DNA from 2 places in the Turicibacter bilis genome. Region 1 is predicted to be linked to the other one. Evidence: a T-box and tRNA genes for the amino acid it is inferred to sense, from the RefSeq annotation. Region 1 holds a T-box; the other holds one or more tRNA genes.
What was found. The T-box of region 1 lies ahead of proS (proline--tRNA ligase). A T-box ahead of a tRNA ligase gene usually reads a tRNA of that ligase, here a tRNA-Pro.
Positions count from the first base shown of each region.

Region 1 (7,705 bases):
TTTCATATTGATACGTGAATATCCTTCTTTTAACTGAATAAAGTCTGTTTTAATCCCTTTTTCGTGTAGGCTACTCTGTATAAAATCACCTGTAAACCCACTAATAAAACCAAGTGCTATATTATCAATCTCATGCTGATTTAAAATTTGCGAAACATTAATTCCTTTTCCACCTGCATAAAAATGTTCTGTGTTTACTCGATTGACTGCACCTTCCGTTAATTGATTCATGTTTACAACATAATCAATGGAAGGATTTAGTGTTACCGTATAAATCATTTTCTCACTACCTTCACTGTTGTTTTATCTTGATATTGTGTCAAATCATCGTCACTATTTGTAATGATGGTTGCCTCACCTATTTCTGCAAACCTTGTAAAACTGACCTCTCCAAACTTACTATCATCTACTAAGATAAAGATGTCATTTGAAGCTTTAATCGCATTTTCCTTAATCATTGCTTCTTCTGGGTCAGGGGTTGTAAATCCATGTAACGAATGAACCCCATTACTTCCCATAAAACATTTATCAAAACGGTAACGATGAAGGGCCGAAATAGCTTCATAGCCAACAACCGCTTTTGTTTTTTGCTTCACTTTTCCACCAAGGACGAAACAAGGAATATTGTATTCAATTAGCGATTCAACATGTGATAACCCATTGGTTACCACAACAATTTCTTTCCCTTTCAAATATTTAATCATCTCGTAAGTCGTTGTTCCAGAATCAAGATAAATACTATCTCCTTCGTCGACTAATGAAGCAGCATACTGGGCAATCAGATCCTTCTGTGCAACAAATTGATGTGATTTATCATTAAAGCTTTTCTCAACAAACTTATTCTGAACAGGTACTGCACCACCATGTACACGTTTTAAGTAATTTAATGCCTCTAATTGAACTAAATCACGACGAATCGTGGATTCAGAGATATTAAATTTTTCAACAAGATCTGCGACTCTTACTGATCCTTTTTGCTTTAATTCAGATACAATCAATTGATGTCGTTCTTCCGTAATCACTTTTTCACCTCATCTCATAACTTATCCAATTATTACTGATATTATTAACTAAACTTATTTTTTTGAATGTTTTAACTTAATTACAATTTTATTATAAGAAAAGCGTTTACAAAAGTCAATCCTTTTCAATCAAATTCATTCATTTTCATTCAAAATCAATCACAATAACAATCTAAATAGATGATGGCTACATAAATTACTATCAACTCACTCATTTTCATTCATTTTTCTTTTTAAAACCTTCATTTTCATCTTTCATTGACTCATTGAATCTATTTTATTCTAATCACCAGATGTTTAATTATTATAAAAAAAAGCTTTATTTAAAGGATAGTAACAAGTGAGACACACTTAATACTTCTTCTAAATAAAGCTAAATTAATTTTTCCCCTTAATTTCTATGTTTGTTATCCTTATTATATAGGACTAAAGTTCCCGTGCAAAATAATATAAGCAACCGTTGACACCACAAAGTCGCCATCCTTCTTTTCCAAGTTCATTTAACTTTTCTTCAAGCTGATCATGAAGCTCAGTATATGCTGGATTTAAAGCTGATTTAATATCAATATGTAATTCCTCTAATCGGTATTCAAATTTTTTCATGATTATTAGCTCCTTTAATGTTCTGATAACACATTATAAGAAGCAAATCATTAAAATATGCATAAAATTTTAAACTATATAAAATTAATAAATCTTTTATATGTGTGGCGTCAAAGTTAAAGTTTTAAAATGTTAGAAACATCGGATAACGATAGAAGCAGTAAAGTTTTCCATCGTAAAAACTTTACTGCTTCTTATATATTGATTAATTTTTCCCACTTTGATTTTCTTGTTATTTTCTCACTTGTTTAATGTTTAAATAGCGATAGCTTGACTTTTAAAAATAGAATCGATTAGTAAGCTTTGGCCCAGTAAACCATCGTCTTCGCTTTTTCTCCACAACAGACGCACGTTTGTGAAATTTCTTCTTGAGCAAATGGCATACAGCGTGATGTAAATCCAACTTCTTCTTTAATTTTATCTTCACAAGCTTGATTCATACACCACATAGCCTTTGTGAAACCTGGACGATTCTGTGCATTTTCTTTTAATTCATCCATCGTCTTCGCTGTATATGTCATCGCTTCACGCTTCGCTAAAGCTTTTTCATATAAATGACGTTGGATGTCTTCTAATAATTCTGCAACTTTTATTTCTAATTCATCGAGTGATACGACGATTTTCTCACGTGTATCACGACGAACTAAGACTGCTTGATGATTTTCAATATCTTTTGGTCCGATTTCTACACGAACAGGAATTCCTTTCATTTCATATTCACTAAACTTCCATCCTGGTGTTTTATCAGATGTATCACATTTGACACGAGCGACAGTTGCTAAGCGTGCTTGTAATTCATTCGCTTTTTCAATCACACCTTCTTTGTGTGCGGCAATTGGAATAATAACGACTTGTGTTGGCGCTACTTTTGGTGGTAAAACAAGACCTGAACTATCTCCATGTACCATGATAATCGCACCGATTAAACGTGTTGTCACTCCCCATGATGTTTGATGTGCATATTTCATTTCAGAATCTTTATCTGCAAATTTAATATCAAAAGCTTTCGCAAATCCGGTTCCAAAATTATGTGATGTTCCACTTTGTAATGCTTTTCCATCGTGCATTAAGCTTTCAATCGTATACGTTGAATGGGCTCCAGAAAATTTTTCTTTTTCTGTTTTTTGCCCTTTAATTACTGGAATGGCTAAGAATTCTTCACACATTTTGGCATAAGTATCTAACATTAACAAGGTTTCTTCTTGAGCTTCTTCAGCCGTCGCATGAACGGTGTGACCTTCTTGCCATAAGAATTCAGTGGTACGTAAGAATGGGCGCGTTGTTTTTTCCCAACGAACAACCGAACACCATTGATTATATTTTTTTGGTAAATCATTATAACTTTGAACAATTTTTGAATAATGATCACAGAATAAAGTTTCTGACGTTGGGCGAACGACTAATCGTTCTGCTAACTTCTCATTCCCACCATGTGTCACCCATGCCACTTCCGGTGCAAATCCTTCGACATGATCTTTTTCACGTTGTAATAGTGATTCTGGAATTAACATCGGCATATAAACATTTTCATGCCCTGTTTCTTTAAATTTTTTATCTAAATAGCTTTGAATGTTTTCCCAAATGGCATATCCATATGGACGGACAATCATACACCCTTTTACACTCGAATAATCAACTAATTCTGCTTTCTTTACAACATCGGTATACCACTGCGCAAAATCTTCATCAATGGCAGTAATGGCTTGAACAAATTTCTTACTCATCTTACGTCACTCCCTAAAATCTAAATTAAGTTCCTAGATAAGGTTCATCCTTATCTTTCATCTAGTTTAAGGGGCATCTCGGCGTTTCCTGTATACAAAAAAAAAGCCGCTTTGCTCCCCAAGTAAGGGGCCAAAAACGGCGGTACCACCCTAATTATGATCATAGTCCATGGCTCTATTATCATATCTTTAAAATCGATAACGAGATTAACCGCTGTAGCTTACTCAATCTTTCGGTACAGAGCTCCAAGGCTGGTTCAAGATTCCTTTTTGAGAATTTTCACCAACCATTCTCTCTCTACAAAAAAGGTTAATCTCTACTATTCCTCTTCAACGCGAATATTTGTATTCATCTTAGCTAATAAATTTCGAATTGTAAAGTCTTTTTTTCGATTTTTTTAGTAAATAGAACGTTTTCATCTTCACTATATACCATAATTTTCCTTAAAATAGATATATTATTAATACGAATCAATCAAAAAATAGAGCTTAATTCGCTCTATTGTTACTATTTTTTTATTTTACTTAAGCTTGGAATGCTAAGTCAAAGCTTGATGCTTTTCGATTCATAGCTGCCATCGCTAATGCCTCTAATCCTTCTATTGTAATTTCTTCTAATCGCCCCATTGATAATATTTCTGCATGTGATAATGAGCACACAAAACGTGTATAAATATGATCAACCACTGGGAATTTTACCTCAGTATCTTCACAAGATAAGATGATACTTTGTCGGTTTCCTCGGATTTTAACGTTTGTTGGACATTCATTAATATAGTTGATAAATTCTTTCTCAGTTCTCATGCTAGAAAACCCCTCTCATGTTTTTTATTGATATTTTCCTTGATGTCTTCATTATAGCATGTTGTGAATTTTTGAACAATAACTTTGTGAAAAAAAACTCAATGAAACTATATGAAAACGTACACAATTTTTTTGAAACTCTATTCCCCATAAGATGAGAGCGTTATAACGCCTAGTTTTGTCGAATTTTATCCACCAATCCTGACTGCGCTAACGTATACCGCATTTCAATGATATTTAATATAAATTATTCCAATATTTTTCCTTGAAGATACCTCAATAAATGCCCTCATCACCAGCATCTCGCTATGGTCAACTGACCATTGCAACGATGTCACCTCTTTTTAAATGCTTTGCTCTTATTAACGTCTTTGTTGCACCAACCCTTTTAATTTTTCAATATTTTACTATTAAAAAACCTTCCTAACCGAATGGTTAGAAAGGTTCTATCTTAATAGCACTGGAACGAATCAATTTGATTAACATCCATTCCATAATAACTAAATCCCCATCCTGATGATCTAAAACCAGCAATACTTCTGCGACCTACATACGTTAAATAAAGCCAAAATCCTTGATTTGAACTTGATGGCCAAATATATACCCATCGATATAAGCAGCCACTAATACTACCTGCATCAATTGCAAAGGTACTAAATTGATTTTGATTTTTTTGAGGCGTAAAATTTGGAGCTGGCGTTGTTGGCATCATTTGACTACCAGAAGGCTGCGAACCTCCACTTGATGGCATATTATTTCCTATGCTAGGTCCATAAAATGGAGGTCTCGATGGAATTTGAATACTATTTAGTCCTTGATTGATAGTTGTCCACCCAAGAGCTGGATTGAAAGGTTGATTGACGATTCGAATATTTGAATAATTCATTCTATCACTCCTAACTTTTCATCTTATTTTATGAAAAATGAGAGCAATTGCTACTATCTCGAAATAAATAACCACTTTCATTTGCTACGTTAAACTTAAAGTTCTAAAACAACTTAAACGGAAACTAACGGCAGAATAAAAAAACTTGTCTTAGTTTCGCTATTTGATATGAGACTTAAATAGACCATTAAAACAGGCAAAATAAATGTAAAAAAAGATAATAACCTTTCAATAATAACGATTGCTCATTCCATTTTACTTCTTACTTATAAAAAAAGTAAGCTTAACGCTTACTCATTCATCTCTTTGGTAACAATATAGTGTACTTCTTCTTCGCCTGCTTCATTCGTTTTAATCTCAGTTTTAATTAATCCACAAGCTAAAAGTTCCTCAAGTCCTGGTTCTAAATCCTTTTTCGCCTCATCAATTCGACTGAGTGCATCTAAAACATCTTCTACATTTTCAGTGATTAAATAGATGAAGTAAATATAAATATTTTTAGCCGCATCTGATAATTGTTCACTTTCTAGAATATGCTGCGGAATGTCCATCGTATTTTCATCATAGTAAAATTCAAAATTAGTATAATAACGTTTTTTCATATTTAACCTCACTTATTTGTTATAACTTCTATTATACAAGAACTACATCTAAACTCAAAGTCTATTTCATTCATTATAGATTAAGAATGACTAAACTTTACTCTTTATTTTTATCCCTTACTACCTAATTTTATAACATATTATCTAATATTATCTCATGATTCAACACATATGCGGTCATACTATAAACTATAACCTCTGATATTTAATCAATTAGTAAACAATGATTGAGGTTTTTAACTTCCTCTTTCAAGCTAGTTTCACCCTAAAAATTTCAAGTTAGTCAATTTTACGCTATTCTGTCTAAAAGATAGGTCGATCCCCTCAAGAACTCGTTATGACAAATCAAAGACCACTCACTTTCATCATGTCTTTGATTAAATCTTTTCATCATGAAGCAAATTAATTAAATCTTCTGCATATGATTAAGCATTACGGCGGATAGGGAGGACAAGAGAATGCTTCATCTGATTAAACAAACACTATACTATATGAAATGGAATTGGCTTACCCTCTTATTATTTGAACTTATTCATAAATTCTTTGCTTTAGTCGTCATTATTCCTACTTTTTTTTCAATCTTAACCTCAATGATGCAACAAGCCGATTTAACTTATTTAAGTCCTAGCGTCATCTATCACTTTATCTTTTCCCCCTCTACCCTTATTCTAGGTTTTTCAATGATTCTTTGTTTAGGCTATTATTTCTTTTTTGAAATTCAGGCCATTTTCATTCTCATTCAATCTGCCATTTATCAACAGAGACCTTCTATTTTTAGATTAATTGAGCAAAGTATTAAACAATCCTGTACGATCCTTTATCCAAAGAATATTATATTGCTATTTCCTTTAATTTTTTTCATCCCAGTATCCGCCTTTGTTTTTAAATTTGTCTTTTTAGATGGAGCCTCGATGACTGAGTTTTTATTTGACTTTATTTATCAAAGGGCTCCCTTACATCCAATGTATTTCGCTTTTATCGTCCTCATTGAATTATTATGCCTTCGCTTTATTTTTACTTGTCCGGTTTTTATTTATAAAAAAACATCTGTTTTATCCGCTTGTCAGGAAAGCTTTCAACTGACCCAAAAAAACGTTCGTCAGCTTATCCCCTTACTAATAAGCTGGTCATTATTAGTCGCGATTGCCTTTATGACCCTTTATGGATTTTTTATTTTCAGTTGTGCACTTGTCATTAAAGTAATACTTCCATCATCGCAAGCCATGATGGTCTTTTTTAACGCTTCCTTAATGATTAAAAACATGTTAACCATCATCGCTCCAAGTCTATTCCTAATTGGAACTTGTGCTTTTATAACGACATTATATGTTCAATCGCCTCATAGTTTTATCCCTCACCTCTTTTCAGGCTATGCTTCAAAGCGCCAACATCCAATTCTATTAGTAAGTACGACTCTTATTTTAAGCCTGTTAGTTGGGGAGCTCATTAGTCCAGATAATCTTTACAATGTTAACCAACACTTATCTGATGAAATGCAAATCATTGCTCATCGAGCGTCAGCCACTCATGCACCTGAAAATACATTAGCCGCCTTAGACTACGCCATATTAAGTGGCGCGCATATGGCAGAAATTGATGTTCAACAAACAAAAGATGGTGAAATTATCTTAATGCATGATGCTAATCTCAAACGAACAACTGGCTTTAATCGAAAAGTCAGTGAAGCCACTTATTCGGACATTCAAACACTTGAAGCAGGAAACTGGTTCTCTTCAGAATTTGACGGCGAACCAGTTCCAACGCTTGAAGAAGTCCTACAACGTAGTAAAGGTCAGATTACGTTGATGATTGAAATTAAAGCAAAAGATCATCCCGTTGATGTTGCACGGAAAGTCATTGAACTCATTAAAACATATAACATGGAAAAAGAATGTCTCATCGGTGCGATGGATTATCGCGTTTTACAAGCCGTCAAAATGATCAATCCAAAAATTCAAACCGTCTACATCACTGCGTTAGCTTACGGCGATTATCAAGATCTTGAAGATGTAGACTATTATTCCATCGAAGCCTCATTTATTTCATATGCTTTAATTGATCAGA
Region 1 is NZ_CP071249.1:255,515-263,219, reverse strand. Features, by position in the region: gene pfkB (1-phosphofructokinase) at 1-279, opposite strand, end outside; gene J0J69_RS01290 (DeoR/GlpR family DNA-binding transcription regulator) at 276-1,022, opposite strand; gene J0J69_RS01285 (hypothetical protein) at 1,449-1,625, opposite strand; gene proS (proline--tRNA ligase) at 1,919-3,349, opposite strand; T-box leader at 3,472-3,692, opposite strand; gene J0J69_RS01275 (hypothetical protein) at 3,875-4,153, opposite strand; gene J0J69_RS01270 (hypothetical protein) at 4,605-5,039, opposite strand; gene J0J69_RS01265 (hypothetical protein) at 5,330-5,641, opposite strand; gene J0J69_RS01260 (glycerophosphodiester phosphodiesterase family protein) at 6,100-7,705, shown strand, end outside.

Region 2 (7,705 bases), 810 kb from region 1:
ATCATCGGAAAACAATTTCCAATTGCTCAGTTAGATATGATTTCAGTTTTACTTGGAGTCATGTACAATTTGGAACCATTGAATCGAACAGGTGTTCGTAGTGGTGTCAGTCAATTGATTGCCTCGACGATTGGTGCCGCAGCTACGGGAATCTTAGTGCTAGCATTTGGAGTTAATGTTTTTAGTATTAGTATTGGAATGGTTCTAACACTATACGTCTGCTTAAAAATTAACTGGCGTCTTGTTTCGCCCGTTGCCATCTTTACATCGATTTACATGACTCAATATATACAAGTGAATGAAGCGGGATTACCTAGCATATGGCTAACCTTTCGTTTACGCATCATCGCCCTTGGTTTAGGGGTATTAATTGCGTTATTTTATAACTATATATTTTCAAACCTATACTATCGTAAATTTGCTAAAAAGAGATTGCAATATGCCAATGAACAAGTCCTTAATGGCCTAATATATACAGCGAAAGTATTTCAACGAACATTACCACGTGGAAAAAGAGGCTATATTCAGCTATTCAGTCAACAAATGAATGATTTAGACTTAGTATATTCAAACATTGAGGCCCTTAAAACAGAATTTACTATATTGAAAAAAGAAGTCAAACTAAAAGAAGTGAATAAACTACAAGAAATTGCTGAACTTTACCGAGATATTAATCATTTAACGTATGACTTGAACTTTTTATTAGAATCGACACCAGATGTCGTATTAGATAAAGAGTTAGAACTTTCTTTAGAAGAAGTTATTGTCGTATTAGAATCGACAGATTATACGAATTCAATTGTTCCGCCTTTACATGACTTAAAAGTTGAAAAGCACTATCTTGATATAGGAAATCCATTTGCTGAACGTATTCATAAAATCTGTGAAAAAGTAAATCTAGTGGTAGAAAAATTACAACATCTTCAATAAGACATAAAAAGATAATTATTGCCACGTTTGACGATTAGTGATAAACTTAAAAATGGTATTTTAGGCCACCTTAAAAACAGAGTTTTGAGAGCTCTTGAAAATGGATAAAATAAAAGTGTATTGAACATAAATGTCATCTCAGTAACTATTCGTCCATGACGAATGGCTACTTTAAGATAAGGAGAAATAGAAATATGGATTATCAATTAATTGCAACGACCACATTTGGAATCGAAGCTGTTACAGCAAAAGAATTAAGACAACTAGGATATGAAGACTTAAAATTAGAAAATGGTAAAGTTCATTTCGAAGGAGACGAAATGGATATCGCAATTACTAATACATGGTTACGTACTGCTGATCGTGTCTTAATCAAAGTAGCAGAATTTGAAGCAACAACATTCGAAGACTTATTCAATCAAACAGAAGCGATTGATTGGAGTCAATATATCCCGGTGAACGGAAAAATGCACGTTGTTGGGAAATCAATTAAATCAACATTACATAGTGTACCAGATTGTCAGGCTATCGTTAAAAAAGCAGTTGTAAAAAGCATGCAACGTGCTTATAACCAAGATTGGTTCACAGAAGATGGACCAGTTTATAAAATTGAAGTAGCTTTATTAAAAGATGTAGTTACTTTAACAATTGATACAACAGGACCAGGATTACATAAACGTGGATACCGTGAATTTGCTGGTGAAGCACCATTAAAAGAAACATTAGCAGCTTCATTAATTTTATTATCTCGTTGGAAACCAGAACGTTTATTAGTTGACCCATTCTGTGGTTCAGGAACAATCTTAATCGAAGCGGCATTAATCGGAAACAACATTGCACCAGGATTAAATCGTAACTTCGTTTGTGAAGAGTGGCCTTCAATGGATAAAGAAATCTTTGAACAAGTACGTGACAGTGCACGTAAGGCAATCAAAAACAACTCATTACGCATGTTCGGATACGATATCGATCCTCAAGTTTTACGTACAGCGCGTCAAAATGCTGAAAAGGCAGGAGTAGCAAAATCAATTGAATTCCATCAATTAGATTTCCATAAATTCTCTTCAAACTATAAGTATGCCTACATGATTACAAATCCACCATATGGTGAGCGTATCGGAGAAGAAGATGAAGTCTTCAAATTAAACAAAAAATTAGGAATGATGAAACGTAAATTATCAACATGGGATTTTAATATCTTAACTTCATTCTCTAAATTTGAAAAAGCATTTGGTCGTGAAGCAGATAAAAACCGTAAATTATACAATGGACGTATCTTAACACGCTACTACCAATACTTTGATAATAATTTAAAACAAAAATATGGAGTAGTAATGGCTCAAACAGAGACAACAACAGAAGAATAATTTAAGAAGTGGCCCTTTGACGGTCACTTTTTAAATTTATACTAAAATAAAACTTTAAAAATATGTATATTAAGTTAAAAAAAGGCCATCATATAAGCGATAGTTCCATTACACTTAAAAGCATATCTAACCAAGTGAAGATTTTAAGATATCGATTTTAAATGACGGTAACTAGTTAATATGATTTATATTTTGGAGGTTTTTCAAATATGGCAATAGGAACAGTAAAATGGTTTAATGCTGACAAAGGTTACGGATTCATTACAGTAGATAATGGTGATGAAGTATTTGTACATTTCTCAGAAATTCAAGGAGAAGGATTTAAGACACTAGAAGAAGGACAAAAAGTAGAATTTGAAGTAACACAAGGTAATCGTGGTCCTCAAGCTTCAAATGTTCAAAAATTATAGAATAAAAAGAGTCGATCAACTATCGGCTCTTTTTTATTGTATAAATGAAAACCACCTGCTATGCAGGTGGTTCTAAAAAGCTTTTAGCGTGGTAATAAACATAAAAAAACCTCCTAATGTATAAGATAAAAAAGGTTTCCCGACCACTTTATCAATACATTAGGAGGTTTATCCATGAAGGACAACAACAGTTTAGCACATACGACTTGGAATTGTAAATACCATATTGTGTTTGCGCCGAAATATAGAAGACAAGCTATTTATGGAAAATATAAAGCAAGTATTGGACAAATCATTAGAGAACTCTGTCAAAGAAAAGGGGTAGAAATTATTGAAGCAAATGCATGTCGAGATCATATTCATATGTTAGTCAGTATTCCTCCAAAACTAAGTGTATCCGCATTTATGGGCTATTTAAAGGGAAAAAGTAGCTTAATGATTTTTGATAGACATGCGCATTTAAAGTATAGGTATGGGAATCGAAAATTTTGGTGTCGAGGATACTATGTAGATACAGTAGGAAGGAATAGAAAGAAGATAGAACAATACATCAGAGATCAACTTCGAGAAGATTATCTAGCAGATCAGCTAACCTTATTTGAAGAATATGATCCATTTACAGGACAAAAAAATCCAAAGAAAAAATAAGAGATCCTTTTAGGATCAGTGAGTAAAAGTGGTGCAGAAGGGAAACCGATTCAGAGGGCCTTTGGCCCTGGCCGGTAACAGAGGCTTTCAGCCGCAGAGAAAACCACCAGTTCTACTGGTGTTTTTTTAAAAAAAGTATTACATTGTTATTTAATGAGATAACGTGTTAGAATGAAAAGATAGCAAGGTGAATACAATGAAATCAGTCCATATTAATGATATAAAATCAAATTTAAATTCAATTAACTTAATTGATATTCGAGAAAGTATAGAGTTCTTATCGCTGCCTAAATTAGCACAAGCTACACATATTCCAATGTCTGAATTACTTCAAGCTCCAGAAGATTTTTTAAATAAAGAAATATCGTATTATTTAATCTGTCGATCGGGGGCCCGTACTTTTCGAGTAACAGAATATCTTGAACATCTAGGTTATGATGTTATTAATGTTGAAGGTGGCATGCTTGAATACTATAGTAAATAAAAAATTCTCTTCTTAAAAGAGAATTTTTTATTTATGGTTATCCTGAGAGTAATAGGTGGTCTAAGTAGGATGTTAACATAATAAAATATATTATGATAATATTTCTAAACTAGGAGAGAGGACTATTAGAGAGAAAATAGAAAAAAATTTTGAGTTAAAGTGTTTATATAGTCTTATTTAATTTATCGTATAGGGCTAGTAATGAAAAAATAAATAAAGGGGGATATCATGATGGAACTAGATATTCTAAGATTCATTCAGAGTTTTCACACACCATTTTTAGATCAATTATTTGAAATGATAACGATACTTGGTGAAAGTTCACTAATTATCTCTATAATTTTAGGAATATATTGGTGTATTGATAAAACAAGTGGAGAGTATGTTGCTTACTCCTTGTTTAGTAGCTTAATGCTGAATAATACAGTCAAAAATATTGTAAAAGCTAAAAGACCAATTGGTGAAGAAGGGATTCGCTCACTTAGAGTTCATACCGCAACAGGATACTCATTTCCAAGTGGTCATTCTCAAGCAGCAGCCTCAACTTACGGAGCACTATATCTTTTATTAAAAAAATATAAGTATTCTATTTTTTTTATCTTAATTATTATATTAGTTGGATTATCTCGACTATATTTAGGAGTACATTATCCAAAAGATGTTGTAGGTGGGATAATTATTGGTAGCTTAATGAGCTATATTACATATAGATTGTTTGTGAAAGTAGAAAATAGAAAATTACTATATTTATTAACGTTATTGGTATTCTTACCTGCTATCTTTAATTCATCTAGTGATTTTGCTAGATCAATAGGAGGATATAGTGGCTTCGTATTGGGGATATGGTTTGAAATGAGGTATGTCAATTTTCAGCTGAGTAGAAGTGTTTTTAGGCGAACCATGTGCTTTATAATAGGAATTAGCTCCCTTCTTAGCATAAAAATGTTATTTAGCTGTTTTATGGTGGAAACTGATTATGCAAAATTTATAAGCAATATGATTATTTCGTTTTATGGTTTTGGTCTGTATCCATATTTGTTTAATAAGGTTAGCCTAAGGAGTAGAATCAATTAATTTTACTCCTATTTATTTTCGAAAAAAGCATTTGACATTATTCGACAATGATGATAATATAATAAAGCGTTGAACAGCAATGAGAAAAAAAGAAAATAAAGATAAAAAAGTGTTTGACAGAAGTCGACAAAGATGATAAGATAATCAAGTCGCACTAAGGGAACAGGCCCGTTGGTGAAGCGGTTTAACACACATGCCTTTCACGCATGCATACACGGGTTCGAATCCCGTACGGGTCACCATTATATAAGCCGGAATAGCTCAATTGGTAGAGCAACTGACTTGTAATCAGTAGGTTGCGGGTTCAAGTCCTGCTTCCGGCACCATTAATTAAATAAGTAGGGGTGTAGTTTAACGGTAGAACAGCGGTCTCCAAAACCGTTAGTGTGGGTTCGATTCCTGCCACCCCTGCCATGGCGATTGTGGCGAAGTGGTTAACGCATCGGATTGTGGCTCCGACATTCGTGGGTTCGATTCCCATCAGTCGCCCCAATACGCGGGTGTAGTTTAATGGTAGAACTTCAGCCTTCCAAGCTGACTGTGAGAGTTCGATTCTCTTCACCCGCTCCAATATGATTATTAACATCATTTAAGGTGTTTTTGATTGTAATGTATATATTTGTTAGAATTGACCTTTTTTTGAAGAAAAGTAAGGCTTCTAATAGAAATCAGACAGAAAACATTTGATGCTATTCAACAATAATGATAATTATAATACAGCGTTGAATAGCAATAAGAAGAAAAGAAAATAAAGATAAAAAAGTGTTTGACAGAAGTCGACAAAGATGATAAGATAATCAAGTCGCACTAAGGGAACAGGCCCGTTGGTGAAGCGGTTTAACACACATGCCTTTCACGCATGCATACACGGGTTCGAATCCCGTACGGGTCACCATTAAGTGGAGGATTAGCTCAGCTGGGAGAGCATCTGCCTTACAAGCAGAGGGTCGGCGGTTCGAGCCCGTCATCCTCCACCATAAACATTGGGCTATAGCCAAGCGGTAAGGCAACGGACTTTGACTCCGTCATGCGCTGGTTCGAATCCAGCTAGCCCAGCCAATGATGTCCTGCTAGCTCAGTTGGTAGAGCATCTGACTTTTAATCAGAGGGTCAGAGGTTCGAGTCCTCTGCAGGACACCATTTTCAAAAAATAGGCGCGTGCCTTGAAATAAACGAAATGCCTGGGTGGCGGAACTGGTAGACGCACAGGACTTAAAATCCTGCGGGTGGTGACACCCGTGCCGGTTCGATTCCGGCCCTAGGCACCAATTAAATAGCGCCCATAGCTCAATTGGATAGAGCGTTTGACTACGGATCAAAAGGTTAGGGGTTCGACTCCTCTTGGGCGCGCCATAAAAGTTCGGGAAGTGGCTCAGCTTGGTAGAGCACCTGGTTTGGGACCAGGGGGTCGCAGGTTCGAATCCTGTCTTCCCGACCATTAAAAATAAATAACAAAAGGCGGAGTAGCTCAACTGGCTAGAGCGTACGGTTCATACCCGTGAGGTTGGGGGTTCGAGTCCCTCCTCCGCTACCAAAGAGAATATGGATAAAATGGAGGAATACCCAAGTCCGGCTGAAGGGATCGGTCTTGAAAACCGACAGGGCGTGAAAGCGTCGCGGGGGTTCGAATCCCTCTTCCTCCGCCATATTAAATTTAAATATAACATCGCGGGGTGGAGCAGTTGGTAGCTCGTCGGGCTCATAACCCGAAGGTCGCAGGTTCAAGTCCTGTCCCCGCAACCAAAAGGTCCAGTGGTGTAGCGGTTAACATGCCTGCCTGTCACGCAGGAGATCGCGGGTTCGATTCCCGTCTGGACCGCCATTTTAAAAAAGGCTTGGTAGCTCAGTCGGTAGAGCAAAGGACTGAAAATCCTTGTGTCGGCGGTTCGATTCCGTCCCAAGCCACCATTCAATAAAGGTCCAGTGGTGTAGCGGTTAACATGCCTGCCTGTCACGCAGGAGATCGCGGGTTCGATTCCCGTCTGGACCGCCATTTTAAAAAGTCCTGCTAGCTCAGTTGGTAGAGCATCTGACTTTTAATCAGAGGGTCAGAGGTTCGAGTCCTCTGCAGGACACCATTTTTAAGAAATAGGCGCGTGCCTTGAAATAAATGAAATGCCTGGGTGGCGGAACTGGTAGACGCACAGGACTTAAAATCCTGCGGGTGGTGACACCCGTGCCGGTTCGATTCCGGCCCTAGGCACCAACTAAATAGCGCCCATAGCTCAATTGGATAGAGCGTTTGACTACGGATCAAAAGGTTAGGGGTTCGACTCCTCTTGGGCGCGCCATTAAATGATTTAATGGCCCGTTGGTGAAGCGGTTTAACACACATGCCTTTCACGCATGCATACACGGGTTCAAGTCCTGCTTCCGGCACCATTAATTAAATAATTAGGGGTGTAGTTTAACGGTAGAACAGCGGTCTCCAAAACCGTTAGTGTGGGTTCGATTCCTGCCACCCCTGCCATGGCGATTGTGGCGAAGTGGTTAACGCATCGGATTGTGGCTCCGACATTCGTGGGTTCGATTCCCATCAGTCGCCCCAATACGCGGGTGTAGTTTAATGGTAGAACTTCAGCCTTCCAAGCTGACTGTGAGAGTTCGATTCTCTTCACCCGCTCCAATATGATTATTAACATCCTTCGGGATGTTTTTTTTTGTTCTGAATAAAACGATATATATAAAGTCATATACAATAGAAAATTACCCTGATTTTAGAATCTAGTAGTAATTCACTGTTTCAATTTTTATAACTAAAGAAAATTGATATGATCACGCTAATACTTTAT
Region 2 is NZ_CP071249.1:1,062,145-1,069,849, reverse strand. Features, by position in the region: gene J0J69_RS05240 (aromatic acid exporter family protein) at 1-930, shown strand, start outside; gene J0J69_RS05235 (THUMP domain-containing class I SAM-dependent RNA methyltransferase) at 1,125-2,297, shown strand; gene J0J69_RS05230 (cold-shock protein) at 2,507-2,707, shown strand; gene tnpA (IS200/IS605 family transposase) at 2,882-3,355, shown strand; gene J0J69_RS05220 (rhodanese-like domain-containing protein) at 3,552-3,839, shown strand; gene J0J69_RS05215 (phosphatase PAP2 family protein) at 4,071-4,913, shown strand; tRNA gene J0J69_RS05210 (tRNA-Glu) at 5,079-5,155, shown strand; tRNA gene J0J69_RS05205 (tRNA-Thr) at 5,164-5,239, shown strand; tRNA gene J0J69_RS05200 (tRNA-Trp) at 5,254-5,327, shown strand; tRNA gene J0J69_RS05195 (tRNA-His) at 5,330-5,405, shown strand; tRNA gene J0J69_RS05190 (tRNA-Gly) at 5,410-5,483, shown strand; tRNA gene J0J69_RS05185 (tRNA-Glu) at 5,732-5,808, shown strand; tRNA gene J0J69_RS05180 (tRNA-Val) at 5,815-5,890, shown strand; tRNA gene J0J69_RS05175 (tRNA-Gln) at 5,898-5,972, shown strand; tRNA gene J0J69_RS05170 (tRNA-Lys) at 5,978-6,053, shown strand; tRNA gene J0J69_RS05165 (tRNA-Leu) at 6,093-6,181, shown strand; tRNA gene J0J69_RS05160 (tRNA-Arg) at 6,190-6,266, shown strand; tRNA gene J0J69_RS05155 (tRNA-Pro) at 6,275-6,351, shown strand; tRNA gene J0J69_RS05150 (tRNA-Met) at 6,371-6,447, shown strand; tRNA gene J0J69_RS05145 (tRNA-Ser) at 6,467-6,559, shown strand; tRNA gene J0J69_RS05140 (tRNA-Met) at 6,581-6,656, shown strand; tRNA gene J0J69_RS05135 (tRNA-Asp) at 6,660-6,735, shown strand; tRNA gene J0J69_RS05130 (tRNA-Phe) at 6,746-6,821, shown strand; tRNA gene J0J69_RS05125 (tRNA-Asp) at 6,831-6,906, shown strand; tRNA gene J0J69_RS05120 (tRNA-Lys) at 6,916-6,991, shown strand; tRNA gene J0J69_RS05115 (tRNA-Leu) at 7,031-7,119, shown strand; tRNA gene J0J69_RS05110 (tRNA-Arg) at 7,128-7,204, shown strand; tRNA gene J0J69_RS05105 (tRNA-Trp) at 7,310-7,383, shown strand; tRNA gene J0J69_RS05100 (tRNA-His) at 7,386-7,461, shown strand; tRNA gene J0J69_RS05095 (tRNA-Gly) at 7,466-7,539, shown strand.
Region 2: it has a tRNA-Pro gene. The T-box ahead of proS (proline--tRNA ligase) is inferred to sense a tRNA for this amino acid. The anticodon was not compared.